Regions from separate parts of the Paenibacillus sp. 23TSA30-6 genome, predicted to be linked through region 2. Evidence: riboswitches for the same ligand, from Rfam matches in the RefSeq annotation. Region 2 holds a riboswitch; the other holds the start of a gene.

Region 1 (7,693 bases), on a different contig from region 2:
GGCAAGCGCGGTCACGGCTCCCAGCCCGTTGCGTACGATGCACGGAATCTCCACGAGCCCGGCGACGGGGTCGCAAATCAGGCCGAGCGTGTTCTTGAGCGCGAGGCCCACTGCATGAATGGCCTGTTCTGGCGTACCGCCGCGCAGTTCGACCATAGCGCCTGCGGCCATCCCGATGGCTGAGCCAATCTCGGCCTGACAGCCTCCCTCCGCACCGGAGATAAAGGAATTGTTGGCGATAACGTAGCCAATCGCTCCAGCGGCGAACAGTCCGCGCACCATATGCTCGTCATCCCAGCCAAACCGCTCCTGCGCGCTGATGAACACGCCGGGAATGACCCCGCATGAACCCGCGGTAGGCGTGGCAACAATGCGACCCATGGACGCATTGACCTCCGACACGGAAAGGGCGTACGCCATGGCGAGTGCCGAGGCATCGCCGGAGCAGGTTTCCCCTGCGCGCAAATATTCTGCCAGGCGCTTGCCGTCGCCGCCCGTCAATCCGCTGCGGGATACGGTGTCCTGTGTTTGCCCGCGATGAACGGCTTCCTTCATGACTTCATAATAATCAGCCATTTGTCGGAAGATTTCTTCCTCCGATGTGTTCGTTTCTTGTACCTGTTCCTTGATCATCAGGCGCCCAATCGTAGTGGATTCCTCGGCGCACAAGGCACCTAATTCATGCAGATGGCTAAACCGCATCGGATTCAGCTCCTTTTTTCAAATTAATCATTTTGATTTCATACATATGAGGCAAAGCCCGCAGCTCGGCAATTAATTTAGCCGGAGCGGGGCTATCGGTTTCAATAGCAGTGAGCGCTTCGCCATCCCGGCCTTTGCGATCCACGTGCATGTAGGCAATGTTAATGTCAGCTGCACCCAGCGCCGAAGTCACCGCGCCCAATGTTCCGGGCTTATCCGAGTGAAGAAGCACCAGCGTAGGCAGATCTCCGGTCAGATTGACCCGGAACTCGTTAAGCTGCTGGACATGAATGTTTCCGCCGCCGATGGAGGAGCCTAGCAGCGTGCGCTGGTCTTCACCTTTCCATAGCTCGAAGCGGACTGTGTTCGGATGGGGGGCGGGCAGTCCGCTGACAGCGAACTCTACTTCCATCCCGGCTTGCTCTGCACATTGCTCCGCATCCGGAATCCGGTGGTCGTCTGTATCGTAATTCAGCAATCCGGCGATGAGTGCTAGGTCTGTGCCGTGTCCCTTGTACGTATCGGCAAATGAGCCGTACAGCGTCAGGCGGGCACGGTCAGGTTGCGCACCGAGCCAGTGCCGGGCAACGCGTGCGAGCCGCACTGCGCCTGCGGTATGCGAGCTGGAGGGTCCGGTCATAGCCGGACCAATAATGGAAAATACGTCTTTGAAACGCATGGTGTGGCCCCCTGTATGTTTGAATACCATAGTATATGGTGCTGCCGCGCCTTGCGCGGGTGCGACGGTTTCTAATGCTGACGCAGCATGTAAGCACAAAAAAAGGACAGGATAAGGAAATTTCCCTTATCTCTGTCCTCGTTACCTGAGAGTTTCGTGCGGGTGTATACCGCCTTACCCCTTGGGTGGCTTGCGCTCTCTCCAGAGTTGCGTCAGATGGCGATTCATGGACCTGAGAGATTATCCGCCAGCCGGGTGCTGGCGTCTTGCTCCTTCGGTGCCGCCGGGATGTGCTTCCCGGACAGACTCTCCCGTCATCTTCATTCGCGTATACCGTTCAACATTTCCTCCTAAGCGTAATGTATGCCATGCCCGGTGTCAATCACAGGTTGAGATTTTACAGAATCAGGAATCTTCTCAATAAAAAGATTAAATTTTACATAATTATGGATGAAAACAGGAAGGAATTAGAAGGTTGATAGCTAATCTGATAGAGGACAAGCTAATTTATGGAATATGGGAGGGACATTTACGTATGGTAAAAGGTTTCCGGTTCACAGGTTCACGCTTAAAAAGAATGCTGCATCTGGCGGCAATCGTATCACTGCTGGTAGGACTCTTCGTTCCATTCGGCCAGGTCAAGGCAGAGGGCTCGTTGACGGTAGCGGAAGCGCTTCAGCGTCAAAGCAGCGGAGGTACGGTGACGGTAGAAGGCTACGTCGTCGGACATGCCACCGGATCGAAAACGGCTAATTTCTCTGCCCCGTTTGCAAACGATTTTAACGTACTGATTGCGGATCAGGCGAGTGAACGCAATACGTCTAATCTGTTAAATGTACAACTGACATCCGCGTATAGAGGAGCATTTGGGCTGTCAGGCCATCCTGAGCTGATCGGCAGTAAAATTCGCGTGACGGGTGCGCTCGGTGCCTATAACAATTTTGGTGGAGTGAAAAGCCCAAGCGCTCTGGAACTGGTAAGCGGAAGCGAGCCTGGAAATCCTGGTGATCCGGGCGAACCTGATCCTGGTACACCGGGTCAACCCGGTACGACATTACCGGATGGAAAAGGCAAAAAAGTACTGTTTGATAATACGCACGCACAGACAGCCGGAGCAGCAGATTGGGTTATTGATGGAGCCTTTTCCGATTTTGCGGGCGGACTGCGTAATGCAGGTTTTACCGTGGACCCGTTGAACCGTTCCATTCCTTTTACCTATGGAGAGCAGGCTATAACGTACGACAAGCTGCGTCCATACGATGTGTTCATCATTGGTGAAGCCAATGTTGCCTTTAAGGCATCCGAGCAGGCCGCACTGGTGCAATATGTGAAGAATGGAGGCAGCATTTTCTTCATTTCTGACCACTATAACGCTGACCGGAACAAAAACCGTTGGGATTCCTCCGAGGTTATGAACGGCTACCGCCGTGGAGCCTATTCCAATCCGGCCAAAGGCATGACTACAGAAGAAGCTGCATCACCAGCTATGCAGGGATTAACCAGTTCCGACTGGCTGGCGACGAACTTTGGCGTTCGTTTCCGCTACAATGCACTTGGTGACGTGAACGCTACGGATATCGTAGCGGCAGATCAATCCTTTGGCATTACGAAGGGTGTACGTTCGATAGCAATGCATGCTGGTTCTACACTGGCGATTATTGACCCGACCAAGGCGAAAGGAATCGCTTATATTCCTACAGGCACGAAAAAATGGGGCAATGCCGTGGACCAGGGTGTCTATAACGGCGGGGGTCGTGCTGAAGGACCTTATGCTGCTGTAGCCAAGGTAGGTCAGGGCAAGGCAGCGTTTATCGGTGATTCTTCGCCAGTTGAGGATGCCACGCCGAAATATGTACGTGAGGAAAACGGACAGTCGAAGAAGACGTACGATGGATTCAAGGAAGTGGACGATTCCACCTTCCTGGTACAGATGGTCCAATGGCTCGCATGGAAGCAGGATTATACGAAGCTGTCCGATGTGGCGGGCCTGACGCTGGACCAGCCAACACAGTTGCTACCGTTCGAGGAGCCTGCGGCTTCCACGGAACCGCAGCCTGAGCCTTGGGCTGCTCCGGCAGCGGGCTACAAATGGTACGATCCAAGAACGTTCAAATCCGGCTCCTATGGAGCGGCTTCGTAACTAACGAAGAGAGCACAATTTGAGATGGACCAGCCAGTCGCTTGATCCCTTTAAGGGGGTCAGGCGGCTTTTTTTGCGCTGAAAATTAACCTGTGGTTGGTTATTTCATTACATTTTGTGCCAGAAAGGTCGTGCTGCTGCTGAATCATTGGTTTTATCAATGATGATGATAGTCTAATCTTAATTGATATATCCATATACTGGTGGTAGGATGAATTCAAATTATTCCGACTAAATCGGTATGTAATGTTTATGAGAGGTTTAACATCAAGCGTGGCGTGCATAAGCAGGACAAGGCCATGGAGAACGGAGGAAGCACACACATTGAGTATCGAGCCGGTGTTGGAGATCAAAGGGTTAACGGTATCTTTTCGCATTAAGGATGAATATTACCCCGCAGTCGACCATCTGGATCTGACGGTCAATCCCAATGAAGTGCTGGCTGTGGTCGGGGAATCCGGCTGCGGCAAAAGCGCGCTGGCGCTTTCGATAGCACAGCTGCACGATCTGGAGCGTACCCGCGTGGAGGGACAGATTCTTTTTAAAGGCACGGATCTGAATCGTCTCTCCACAGGGCAAATAAACAAAATCCGTGGAGCAGGCATCGGCATGATTTTTCAGGACCCGCTGACCGCGCTGAATCCGCTAATGAGCATTGGTAAGCAAATTGAGGAAAATCTTGATTATCATACGACCCTCTCTACGAAGCAGAAAAAGGCACGTGTGCTGGAATTGCTGGAGAGTGTGGATATTCCGAATCCCGTACGTGTATACGACCAGTATCCGCATGAGCTGTCAGGGGGGATGCGGCAGCGTGTGATGATCGCGATTGCCATCGCTTGTCGTCCTGCCCTCATTATTGCAGACGAGCCGACTACAGCGCTCGATGTAACCATTCAATCTCAAATTCTCGACTTGCTCAAGCAGCTTCAACAGGAGACTGGAAGCGGCATTATCCTGATTACGCACGATCTTGGCGTTGTGGCAGAGGTGGCGGACCGCGTGGTGGTCATGTATGCCGGAGAAATCGTGGAAAGCGCCAATGTTTTTGAATTATTCCGACATCCGCAGCATCCGTATACGCGCTCTTTGCTTGCATCCATGCCGGGATCGCATACCAAGGGAGAACCGTTGCACGTCATCGGAGGAATCGTCCCTTCCTTGCAGGATATTCCCCGCAATAGCTGCCGCTTTGCTCCACGTATCCCCTGGATTCAGCATGAGGTGCATGAGAATCATCCCCATTTAAGTGAGGTTTCTCCCGGGCATTGGGTCCGCTGTACATGTTATCAGCATTTTCATTTTGAAGACGAGGCAAAGGGGGAAGCTGCTCATGGCACTGCTGGAGCTAAATGATCTGAGAGTCCATTATCCGGTGCGCGGTGGTTTCTTCCAGCGTGTGGTCGATCAGGTAAAAGCGGTGGATGGTGTGTCCATCAGCATTGAGGCGGGTCAGACGTATGGGCTGGTAGGAGAATCCGGCTGTGGCAAAACGACAACGGGCAGAACGATTATCGGGCTGAACAAGCTGACGAGCGGGCAAATTCTTTTTAACGGAAATGACCTAACGGCCTTGAGCCGTAACAACCGCCATCCGCTGCGGAGAGACATTCAGATGATCTTTCAGGACCCGTATTCCTCGCTTAATCCGCGTAAGCGTGTGCTGGATGTCATCGCTGAGCCGTTGCGGAATTTTGAAAGGCTGAGTAGTGAGGAAGAACGACGAAAAGTTCAGACGCTGCTGGAAAAGGTCGGCTTGAACGCTGATGCGGCCTACAAATATCCGCATGAATTTTCCGGGGGACAGCGACAGCGGATCGGCATTGCGCGTGCGCTCACATTGAATCCAAAGCTGATCATTGCCGATGAGCCGGTATCAGCGCTGGATGTGTCCGTTCAGGCACAGGTGCTTAATTTTATGAAGGATGTGCAGCGGGAATTTAATTTGACGTATTTGTTCATCAGCCACGATCTCGGTATCATCCGCCATATGTGCGACCAAATCGGGATTATGTACCGGGGGCGTCTGGTGGAGCAGGGAAGCGAGCAGGATATTTATGAGCATCCACAGCACTTGTATACCCAAAGGCTCATTGCGACCATTCCGAATATAGATCCTGCCAAACGACTGGAAAATGCTCAAAAAAGGCGAACGCTGTTGTCCTCCTACAAAACAGAGCTGCCCAAACATCTGGACGAGAACGGCAAGCCGTTTGTGCTAAAAGCGGTAAGCCCGTCCCATCAAGTCGCTTTACCATAAAGGGGGGACAAAATATGTGGAAATTTACACTGCGTCGGCTGCTGATTATGATCCCTCAGCTGTTTGCTTTGAGCATACTTATCTTTTTTCTGGCGAAGGCCATGCCGGGGGATGCCCTGACAGGACTCATAACCTCGACACCCAATTTGAATCCGGCGGCGTTGGAGGAGCAACGGCAAAAATTAGGGCTGAATGATCCGGTGTGGATACAATATGGCAACTGGCTTGCCCGATTGGTTCACGGGGATTTGGGAAAATCTTATGTACATAAAATCGGCGTCACCGATCTGATCGGTAGCCGTCTGGGGAACACGTTCTTTTTGGGCGTAGTGATCCTGATCTTGACGTATCTAATCGCGATTCCGCTCGGTGTACTTAGCGGTCGTTATCAGCATAGCCCGCTGGACAAAACCGTGGTGGGTTATACCTATCTCAGCTTTGCGACCCCCTTATTCATACTCGCGTTGCTGCTGCTGTACGTGTTCGGATTCAGGCTTGGCTGGTTTCCGACCAGCGGCAGTGTGGATGTGGGCGTGGAGCCGGGAACCTCGGCATATTACATCAACAAGGCTTACCATCTCATATTGCCAGCGGCTACAGGAGCATTGCTCAGTACGACAGCCACGATTCAGTATTTGCGCAATGAGGTCATTGACACACGGTTAAAGGATTTTGTGAAAACGGCGCGTTCCAAAGGGGTACCCGAGGGGAAAATCTATTCCCGCCATATTTTCAAAAATTCGCTGCTACCGATTGCCGCCTTTTTGGGCTATGACCTGACGGGAGTGATTGCGGGCAACATTTTCCTTGAATCCATCTTTGGGTATCCGGGGCTGGGTCAGCTATTTCTCCAGTCCATCACCCAACGTGATTTTTCAGTCGTGACCGCGCTGGTGATGATTTCCGGTTTTCTGGCATTATTGGGAACCCTTTTGTCTGATGTCATCCTGAGCAAGGTCGATCCCCGCATTCGGATCGAATAACGAACAACTTCAGAGGAAGGGGAGGGGTGTAAGGTGTCCATACAGGTGGAGGAGGTTTTCACGCCGGAGATCATTCGTAAATCACCATCGAGCTGGTCTGTACTGCGCCGCGAGTTGGTGCGTGACAAAACGGCGCTGGTGTCCATCGCGTTTGTGGTCTTGTTTTTGATCTTTATTTATTCATCTGTTCTGTTTGTGAATCAGGATGTTGTCACGACGGTGGATTTGGGCGCGATCCGTGAGGCTCCAAGCTCGGCGCATTGGCTGGGCACGGACCGGGCGGGCAGAGATATTTTCGGTCAGCTGGTCATTGGAGCCCGCAATTCCTTCACCATCGGCTTTACGATTACATTGCTATCCGCCGCTATCGGCTTAACGTTAGGTTTGCTGGCTGGTTTTTATGGGGGACTGGTCGATAACATCATCATGCGGATCATTGATTTTATTCTGGTACTTCCGTTTTTGATGCTGGTCATCGTATTCGTCAGTATTGTGCCCAAGAGCGGCATAGGGTCTTTTATTTTCATCATGACCGCTTTTTTGTGGATTGGAAAAGCACGCCTGATTCGAGCCAAGGTACTGTCGGAGCGGGAGCTGGACTATGTGCAGGCCTCCAAAACGCTCGGCACACCCAATTGGAAAATCATCTGGTTTGGCGTGCTGCCCAATCTCAGCTCGGTCGTGATCGTCAATCTGACGCTCAGCCTCGCGGGAAATATCGGGATTGAAACCGGACTTTCCTATCTCGGCTTTGGGTTGCCAGAATCCACGCCAAGCTTGGGTACACTGGTGAGTTATGCGAATGATCCCGATGTATTGCAGAACAGCTGGTGGATGTGGTTGCCTGCATCTTTACTTATTTTGGTGCTAATGCTGGCGATCAACTTTATCGGCCAGGCGCTCAAACGCGCCACGGATGCCAGACAACG
Region 2 (7,693 bases):
TCTACAGTGTATTGCTTGCGGCGGCGTAACTCGGATACAAGGGTGTCGTTAACATCCGAAAAGACAACCTCATAGCCTGCACGCGACAGAATCAATCCGATAAAGCCGCGACCGATATTTCCTGCTCCAAAGTGAACGGCTCTCATAGTTCCATCTCGCTTTCGAACAGATCCATAATTTTCTGAGGGGTCACCGCGTTGCGAAGTTTCTCCATATTTTCTTCCTCCGCACACACCACAGCGATACTCGTCAAAATCTCCATATGATCGCCGCCTTGTGCTGCGATGCCGATCACCATGTATGCTTTTTCTTCCCCAAAATCTACACCTTGCGGGAACTGAATGATCGAGATGCCAGTCGATTGAATGAACGTCTTGGATTCCTTCGTGCCGTGTGGAATAGCCAGCCCGTTCCCGATATAGGTAGACACGATCTCCTCGCGTTCCAGCATCTTGTCAATGTACTCACTTGTAATATGTCCGGCATCCAGCAGGATTTGTCCGGCCATGCGAATCGCCTCGTATTTGTCTTTGGCGGTTGCGTTCATTTTTACTTTATCTATCGTCATAATGCTCACGGTAGGTTCCTCCCTGTCCCTAATTTACTGTGAAAAAATTCAGCCAGTTCACTTGATATATAATTGACAATATGCTCACGGCTGCCGTGTTCCAGTAGCGTAACCATGTCTTCCTGCAACAGTAATGCACTAATCTCGCTCAATACCTCCAAGCTTTCTCTCGGCAGCTCGCGAGGTCCCAGCATAAGCAGCACGCAATCTACCTGTTCGCCTGCATCCCCCAGCAGTGGCTCTGCCAGCTTATACAAGGTAAGCGAAGGCTGGCGGATATAGCGGCTACGCGTATGGACTAAAGCAATGGAGGTATCAGGGATAACCTGACTCCCCTGGCGCTCTCTTTCCATGAGCTGTGCAGCAATGGCAGTAGGCTCTGTGACGTTCCCCCGCCCCGCCTCCAGCATGCAGATAGCCTGTACGGTAGCCCGCATATCCATCCTCTGATTTTCCAGCGGATACACTTGAAATTGCTGCACAATGTGTACAATTTCCTCGAGACTTTTCCGCAGCCCGGTAAGCCACTCCATGCCCTGACCGGGCTGAACGGCCTGCTCCTGCTGCTGATTATGGGGATGCTTGAGTGTAATATGCTGGATAAAATGACGCAGGCGGTCACTCTCCTCCTGCGTCAGCAACGGGCTGATCTTGAGGTAACGATCCGGTTCAAGCGGTAGCTCCACCGTCGAAATGATCAGATCATAATCCTCTTTCGGAATCCGCGCCGCCTCGTACCATGAGGCCCTATCCACGATTTTGATCTGTGGCAGCTCCTTGGCGAGCCTTGTTGCCAGTAGCCTGGATGATCCAATGCCGCTCGTGCAGACGACGATGGCCCGCACCTCCCGCCGCAATTGTCGCAGCCGCTCCAGCGAAGCGCCGAAATGCATGACGAGAAATCCGATCTCTTCATCCGGCACTTCCATTTCTGTCATGTCCGCCGCAGCCTTCTTCACCGAGTCGAACAAGCTGCCGTAATCCTTGCGGATTTGCTGGAGCAGGGGATTACGGATGGATCTGCCTTCCTTCAAGCGTTTGAGTACCGGAGCCATATGGGCAATCAGCCCTTCACGCAGAACACGATCCTCTGCCAATGGCGTGTCTGTCTCTTCCTCTACACGACGAATCAACTCATGAACCGACTCCAGCAGTACGAGATCATCCAACGGCAGCAGCCGGGTAGAATGATCCTCGGCATCACGGAACAGCAGTCTGAAATAAGATCGTTCCGGCTCCGGAAAATCAATATCCAGCGCCTCTGACAACTCTGTGCATATGCGTTTCACCATAGCTGTACGCAGCACGACATTCTCATCCGAATCCGTTTTCGAATACGAGAGACGATGATCCACAACGTATCCGAGTCGCAAACGTGCCAACGAAACGCAAATTTGAATCAGCAGCTCCATATATTTGCTTTCCACCATGTTTTCCAGCCATTTCTCATGGGGCTGCCAGAGGGCATTTTCCACGGTCAGCAGGTTCTCTCTGCCAATCATCTCCAGCAGCTTATCGGCGACACGCGTAAAGGGGCGGGGTTCTTCCCGGCCGGAAAACAGATCCGATTCGTCCAAATTTTCGAGAGCCAGCTCGGAAATCGCCCGTCTTTTGTCTGTCTCCCTGCCTGTAATCTCGACGCCGTACCCGCGTCTGCGCACAAGCACGAGTCCCCGTTCCCCGATCCAGTCTTGCAATTCGTCCAGATCATGACTGACAGTAGTTACCGTGACCTTCAAATCAGAAGCCAGCGCCAACAGCTTGATCGGCTCCTGTGTATCCAGCAGCATACAGAGAACCACGATCTTTCTTTCCTCAGCCGAATATTCGTCCGACTTCGTATGCATCAATTGCTCCCGCAGACATACAAGCTGATCTGAGTCGGCATCCACATAGATTCCAATCCCTGATTTTTTCTCCAGCTTTACCTCATGAGCCGCTAACCAATGCTCGACTGCACTGAGTTCCCGGTGAACCGTCCTTGTGCTGACATTGATCTTCTCGGCAATTTCCCCGGCAGTTACCTCTTTGGACTGCTCCAGAAGATATTCCACGATGTCACGTTGTCGTTTCGTAATATTCATAAGCGCATACCGTTCCTTCCCAAGCTCATCCCCTCCGCAGAATACCTACTGCACACAGGCGGCCTGACTACTACGGTGGATTAAGAATCGGATTTCAGACGTTCCACCAGCGCTTCGTATTCAGGGCTCTTCAGGAAATTGTCAATGGAAATGTGCTCGGCATTCGGAGCTACCGTTTTAGCCCGGTCTGTCAACGTTTTTTGCGTAATGACAATATCTGCATCCTGCGGAATCTCACTGATTGCCGTGTTCGTTACCGTAACGTCCACACCCGCCTGCTTCATTTTTTTGCGTAAAATCGAGGCGCCCATAGCGCTTGAGCCCATACCTGCATCACAGGAAAAGACGATCTTGTTCACATCTGATTTATCCTTGACCGTTTGAACTTCGGCAATCTCCGCAGCACGATCAGCTTCGCCGTTATCTTCCGTTACAGTAGCGTTTTCGCTTGCACCCTTGCTTTGAGTTTTCATATCCTTCATGCGGGATGCCGCTTCCTCAAGATCCTCTTCTTTTTGCTTACCTGTCTTGAGTAACACAGCAGCAACAGCAAACGATACGACCGCAGCAGCGATCACACCGCTCAGCATTGGCAAATATCCACCTTTTGGCGTCATCAGGAAATAAGCAATGATACTACCCGGTGAAGGAGCTGCAACCAGTCCGGCACCTGTCAGCATGAAACAGAACGTTCCCACTACGCCCCCTGCTATAGCAGCAAGAATCAGAATCGGCTTCATCAAAATATAAGGGAAATAAATTTCATGAATCCCGCCGAAAAAGTGAATGATGACCGCACCGGGAGCCGACGACTTCGCAGAACCTTTACCAAACAGGCAGTAGGCCAGCAAAATACCGAGCCCCGGTCCAGGGTTGGATTCCAGCATGAACAAAACGGATTTGCCTGTTCTTGAAGCTTCCTCCAGCGCAATCGGACTCAATACTCCGTGGTTCAGCGCGTTGTTTAAAAACAATACTTTTCCGGGCTCAATAATGAGATTGACGAGCGGCAACAGCCCTGCGTTCACGAGGAACTGTACCCCTGCTGACAACACTTGACTGATGATTTGTACTACCGGGCCGATTGCCACATGGGCAAGCAACGCTAAAATCGCCCCGATAATCCCTGCCGAGAAGTTATTGACCAGCATTTCAAAGCCTGATTTAACTTTGCCGTCAATCGCTTTGTCGAATTTCTTCAATATCCATGCAGCCAGCGGACCAGCTATCATCGCGCCGAGAAACATCGGAATGTCCGCCCCGACAATGACACCCATCGTCATAATGGCCCCGATCACACCTCCGCGCTGTCCGTGAATCATTGTGCCACCTGTATAACCGATCAGCAGCGGCAGCAAATAATTTTTCATCGGATCAACCAGTTGTGCAAACCCCTCATTTGGGAACCATCCGGTCGGAATAAAGAGTGCCGTGATCAATCCCCATGCGATAAAGGCCCCCATATTGGGCATAACCATACCACTGAGAAAACGGCCAAAACGCTGTACGGCAACGCGCGCTCCTCCGTTTGAACTGGACTTTGTGTCCACTGTGCTCATATTCATATCCTCCTTATAGGTAAAAAGCATCACTACCTTTTCTTAAAATTCATACTAAATGACAACGCTATCTTCATCAACGAAATGAAAACGTACTTTCGTCATGAACGTTGATGACAACATTTAAATTTAAGATAAACAGGCGCGAAATCATTCTGCATAATTCCTCTTAATTTGGTCTGTAACATGAGTATTTAGTCGAAAAACCATCCTGTCATCGGTACAATTTATGTATGAGATCTATCCTCTAAAAAAGAGAAAAGAACGTAATTACGCTTGCCAAAAAAGACAGCAAAAAATAGCCGCTATGCCAATTCATCGCGACTATTTTTATACAAAATCGAGCGGACAAACGCCGCCCTTATTCAATTATCCAATCTACATTGCCCCATTATTACTCATTGGCAGTCAACTGCTCGTACTGATCCGCAGACAGCAGCTTGCTTAATGCTCCCTCCAGATCTTCCCCAATCTTCACTTCGATCATCCAGCCTTTTTCGTAGGGCGATTCGTTTACCAGCTCAGGCGTACCTTCCAGCGCTTCATTCACCTTCAACACCGTTCCCGTTACTGGAGCGAACAGGTCGGATACTGTCTTTACCGATTCAATAGTACCAATCTCCGCCCCCTGCTCAATCGTTGCTCCCTCCCCAGGCAGCTCCACAAAAACGATATCGCCCAGTTGATGCTGTGCAAAGTCCGTAATACCGATTCGTACCGTTCCATCCTCTGTGCGCTGAACCCATTCATGTTCTTCCGTGTACCACAATTGCTGCTTCACTTCACTCATCCTGCTCCGCCTCGCTTTCATATGGATTACATCGTTTTGCCTACCCGTCTATGACAGGTTAAGATTATGACAACTAGAACTATCATGTCAATAATACTAACAAAAATATTTCACATTACTCCATATATCTTTCTAACTAAAAATACGACAGATTATAACAAACGCTTACATATCCTTATTTATGAATAAAATGTTTTTAATAATGTTTTTCATGACATTTTTGTTGACATTTCGAATAAATTTGCGTATTAATGGGTTATAACAAGTGCTTTTGGAAACACCCGATAATTGTAAACGCGGATGAACGTGGAGGGAGAGACTGTCAACACTCGCATCGCTGTTGCCACCTGTAAAACAAGGCAGCAAGCGAGTCGGATCTAGCTGTAACCAACCGGCAGGACCGGATAACGTATAGCTGATCCAGAGGCAGCGCCGAAGGAGTAAACCTGCACCGCAGGTGAATCTCTCAGGCAAAAGGACCTCTGCCGGACGCATCTCTGGAGAGCATTCGCCATACAGGCGGATCACCCAAGGGGAAACCCGGTACACACCGGGGTAACTCTCAGGTATCAAGGACAGAGCTGAAAAAAAGTGTGTGGACTGCCGTCCATACGTTTTTTTCGGCCTGTCTTTTTTGTTTAGCCGATCACACCGGATAGGAGTGGAAAAATGACTAACTTGCGAAAAACGCCGCTGCATTCATCCTACAGCACGCTGTCGGGGGTTCGTTGCATTGATTTTGGCGGCTGGGAGCTGCCTGTACAGTTCAGTGGCATTCAAAAGGAACATGAGGCCGTCCGGCAACGTGCAGGATTATTCGATGTATCGCATATGGGTGAATTCTTGGTCGAGGGCCAGGAAGCCGAAGCATTTCTGCAACAGGTGACGACGAACGATGTCAGCCAATTGGAGCCGGGCCAGGCCCAATATTCGCTCCTGTGTTACCCGGATGGAGGTGTAGTAGACGACCTCCTTGTCTACTACAAAGGGCCGGAGCGTTACATGCTCGTTGTGAATGCCTCCAACATCGATAAGGATTGGGATTGGCTGCTTCGCCATGCGCCTGCATCCGTTCATCTGGAAAACATATCAGATGCGGTGGCACTGCTGGCGTTGCAAGGACCTGAAGCTGCACGTATTGCCGCAGCCGTGACAGACACGGACATTACAAAGCTGGCTTCCTTCCGATTCAGCGAGGATGTGCAATTATTCGGAGCAAAAGCGCTCGTCTCCCGCACCGGATACACGGGGGAAGACGGCTTTGAATTTTACGTACCTGCTGCGAATGCACCGGCAGTGTGGGACGGATTGCTTCGCATCGGTGAGCCGTATGGTCTGGTTCCCGCCGGACTTGGAGCCCGGGATACACTGCGTTTCGAGGCGCGGCTGCCGCTGTACGGACAGGAGCTGTCCGCCACGATTTCACCGCTGGAAGCTGGTTTAGGCTTCTTCGTCAAGCTGAATAAGGGAGATTTTATCGGCAGAGAGGCTCTGCAACGCCAGAAAGAACAAGGCATTCCGCGCAAGCTGATCGGGCTGGAAATGCTTGACCGTGGCATACCGCGTGCCCATTACCCCGTGTTCGCGGAAGGACAGCACATCGGCGAGGTCACAACGGGAACCCAGTCGCCCACCTTAAAACGTAATCTGGGTTTGGCTCTGGTGGACAGTCGTTTTAGTTCCCTATCCACGCCGCTGGAGGTCGAGATTCGTGGCAAGCGCCTGCGCGCCGAGGTGGTAGCCGCACCCTTTTATAAACGTCCACACTGATTTAAACGCTCGTCTTACTATAACTATCGTGATCCGTTACTAACCGCTGCCCAGTTGGCAATCATTTATTAATCATTTGTTAATCGTTTTACGTTTTTTACGATCTTGTTGGTTGAAAGGAGCCAGACCCAATGAAACAGCATCGTTATCTTCCTATGACCGAGCAGGATCAAGCTGAAATGCTGCGCGTGGTCGGCGCATCGTCCATCGACGATTTATTCAGCGATATTCCTGAGGCGATCCGGTATAAAGGGGAGCTGCCCCTGTCTTCTCGGTTAGACGAAAGAGCCTTAACCCGCCACTTATCAGGACTGGCCGGGCAAAATGCCAATACAGACACGCACGCCAGCTTTCTCGGCGCAGGGATTTACGATCATCATATTCCGTCCGTCATCCAGCATATCACTTCGCGCTCGGAATTTTATACAGCCTACACTCCTTATCAGCCGGAGGTAAGCCAGGGCGAGCTGCAAGCCATCTTCGAATTTCAATCGTATATATGCGAATTAACAGGCATGGCTGTAGCCAATGCCAGCATGTATGATGGAGCGACTGCGCTGGCAGAAGCAGGCTCATTGGCTGCCGCTGCCACCCGCCGCAAGCAGCTTATCGTATCGCGGACCGTCCATCCGGAGGCACGTCAGGTGTTGGCTGCCTATGCGCGCGGGCTGGATTTGGATATCGTAGAGATCGACTGTGCAGATGGTGTAACTGACGTGAAGGCATTAACGGCGGCCATATCGGAGCAGACGGCGGCAGTTTTGGTCCAAAGCCCTAATTTTTTCGGGGCCGTGGAAAATCTGAAGCCGATGGCTGACCTGATTCATGCCCACAAGGGTCTTATGGTTGTCAGCGCCAATCCGCTGGCGCTGGGCTTGCTGGAAGCACCCGGTAAGCAGGGCGCGGATATTGTCGTAGGAGA

The links. Region 2 has a riboswitch for glycine ahead of gcvT (glycine cleavage system aminomethyltransferase GcvT). Riboswitches for the same ligand answer to the same signal wherever they lie in the genome.
Region 1: another riboswitch for glycine. It lies ahead of sdaAB (L-serine ammonia-lyase, iron-sulfur-dependent subunit beta); the one in region 2 lies ahead of gcvT (glycine cleavage system aminomethyltransferase GcvT).

What each region holds. Positions count from the first base shown of each region.
Region 1 covers NZ_SLTL01000017.1:18,685-26,377, forward strand. The annotation lists gene sdaAA (L-serine ammonia-lyase, iron-sulfur-dependent, subunit alpha) at 1-702, opposite strand, end outside; gene sdaAB (L-serine ammonia-lyase, iron-sulfur-dependent subunit beta) at 692-1,381, opposite strand; glycine riboswitch at 1,592-1,705, opposite strand; gene E0698_RS16265 (DUF6359 domain-containing protein) at 1,917-3,521, shown strand; gene E0698_RS16270 (ABC transporter ATP-binding protein) at 3,846-4,877, shown strand; gene E0698_RS16275 (ABC transporter ATP-binding protein) at 4,855-5,781, shown strand; gene opp4B (oligopeptide ABC transporter permease) at 5,796-6,764, shown strand; gene E0698_RS16285 (ABC transporter permease) at 6,804-7,693, shown strand, end outside.
Region 2 covers NZ_SLTL01000014.1:56,799-64,491, reverse strand. The annotation lists gene E0698_RS14590 (mannitol-1-phosphate 5-dehydrogenase) at 1-146, opposite strand, end outside; gene E0698_RS14585 (PTS sugar transporter subunit IIA) at 143-577, opposite strand; gene E0698_RS14580 (BglG family transcription antiterminator) at 574-2,652, opposite strand; gene E0698_RS14575 (PTS mannitol transporter subunit IICB) at 2,733-4,211, opposite strand; gene gcvH (glycine cleavage system protein GcvH) at 4,606-5,001, opposite strand; glycine riboswitch at 5,302-5,493, shown strand; glycine riboswitch at 5,494-5,590, shown strand; gene gcvT (glycine cleavage system aminomethyltransferase GcvT) at 5,671-6,771, shown strand; gene gcvPA (aminomethyl-transferring glycine dehydrogenase subunit GcvPA) at 6,903-7,693, shown strand, end outside.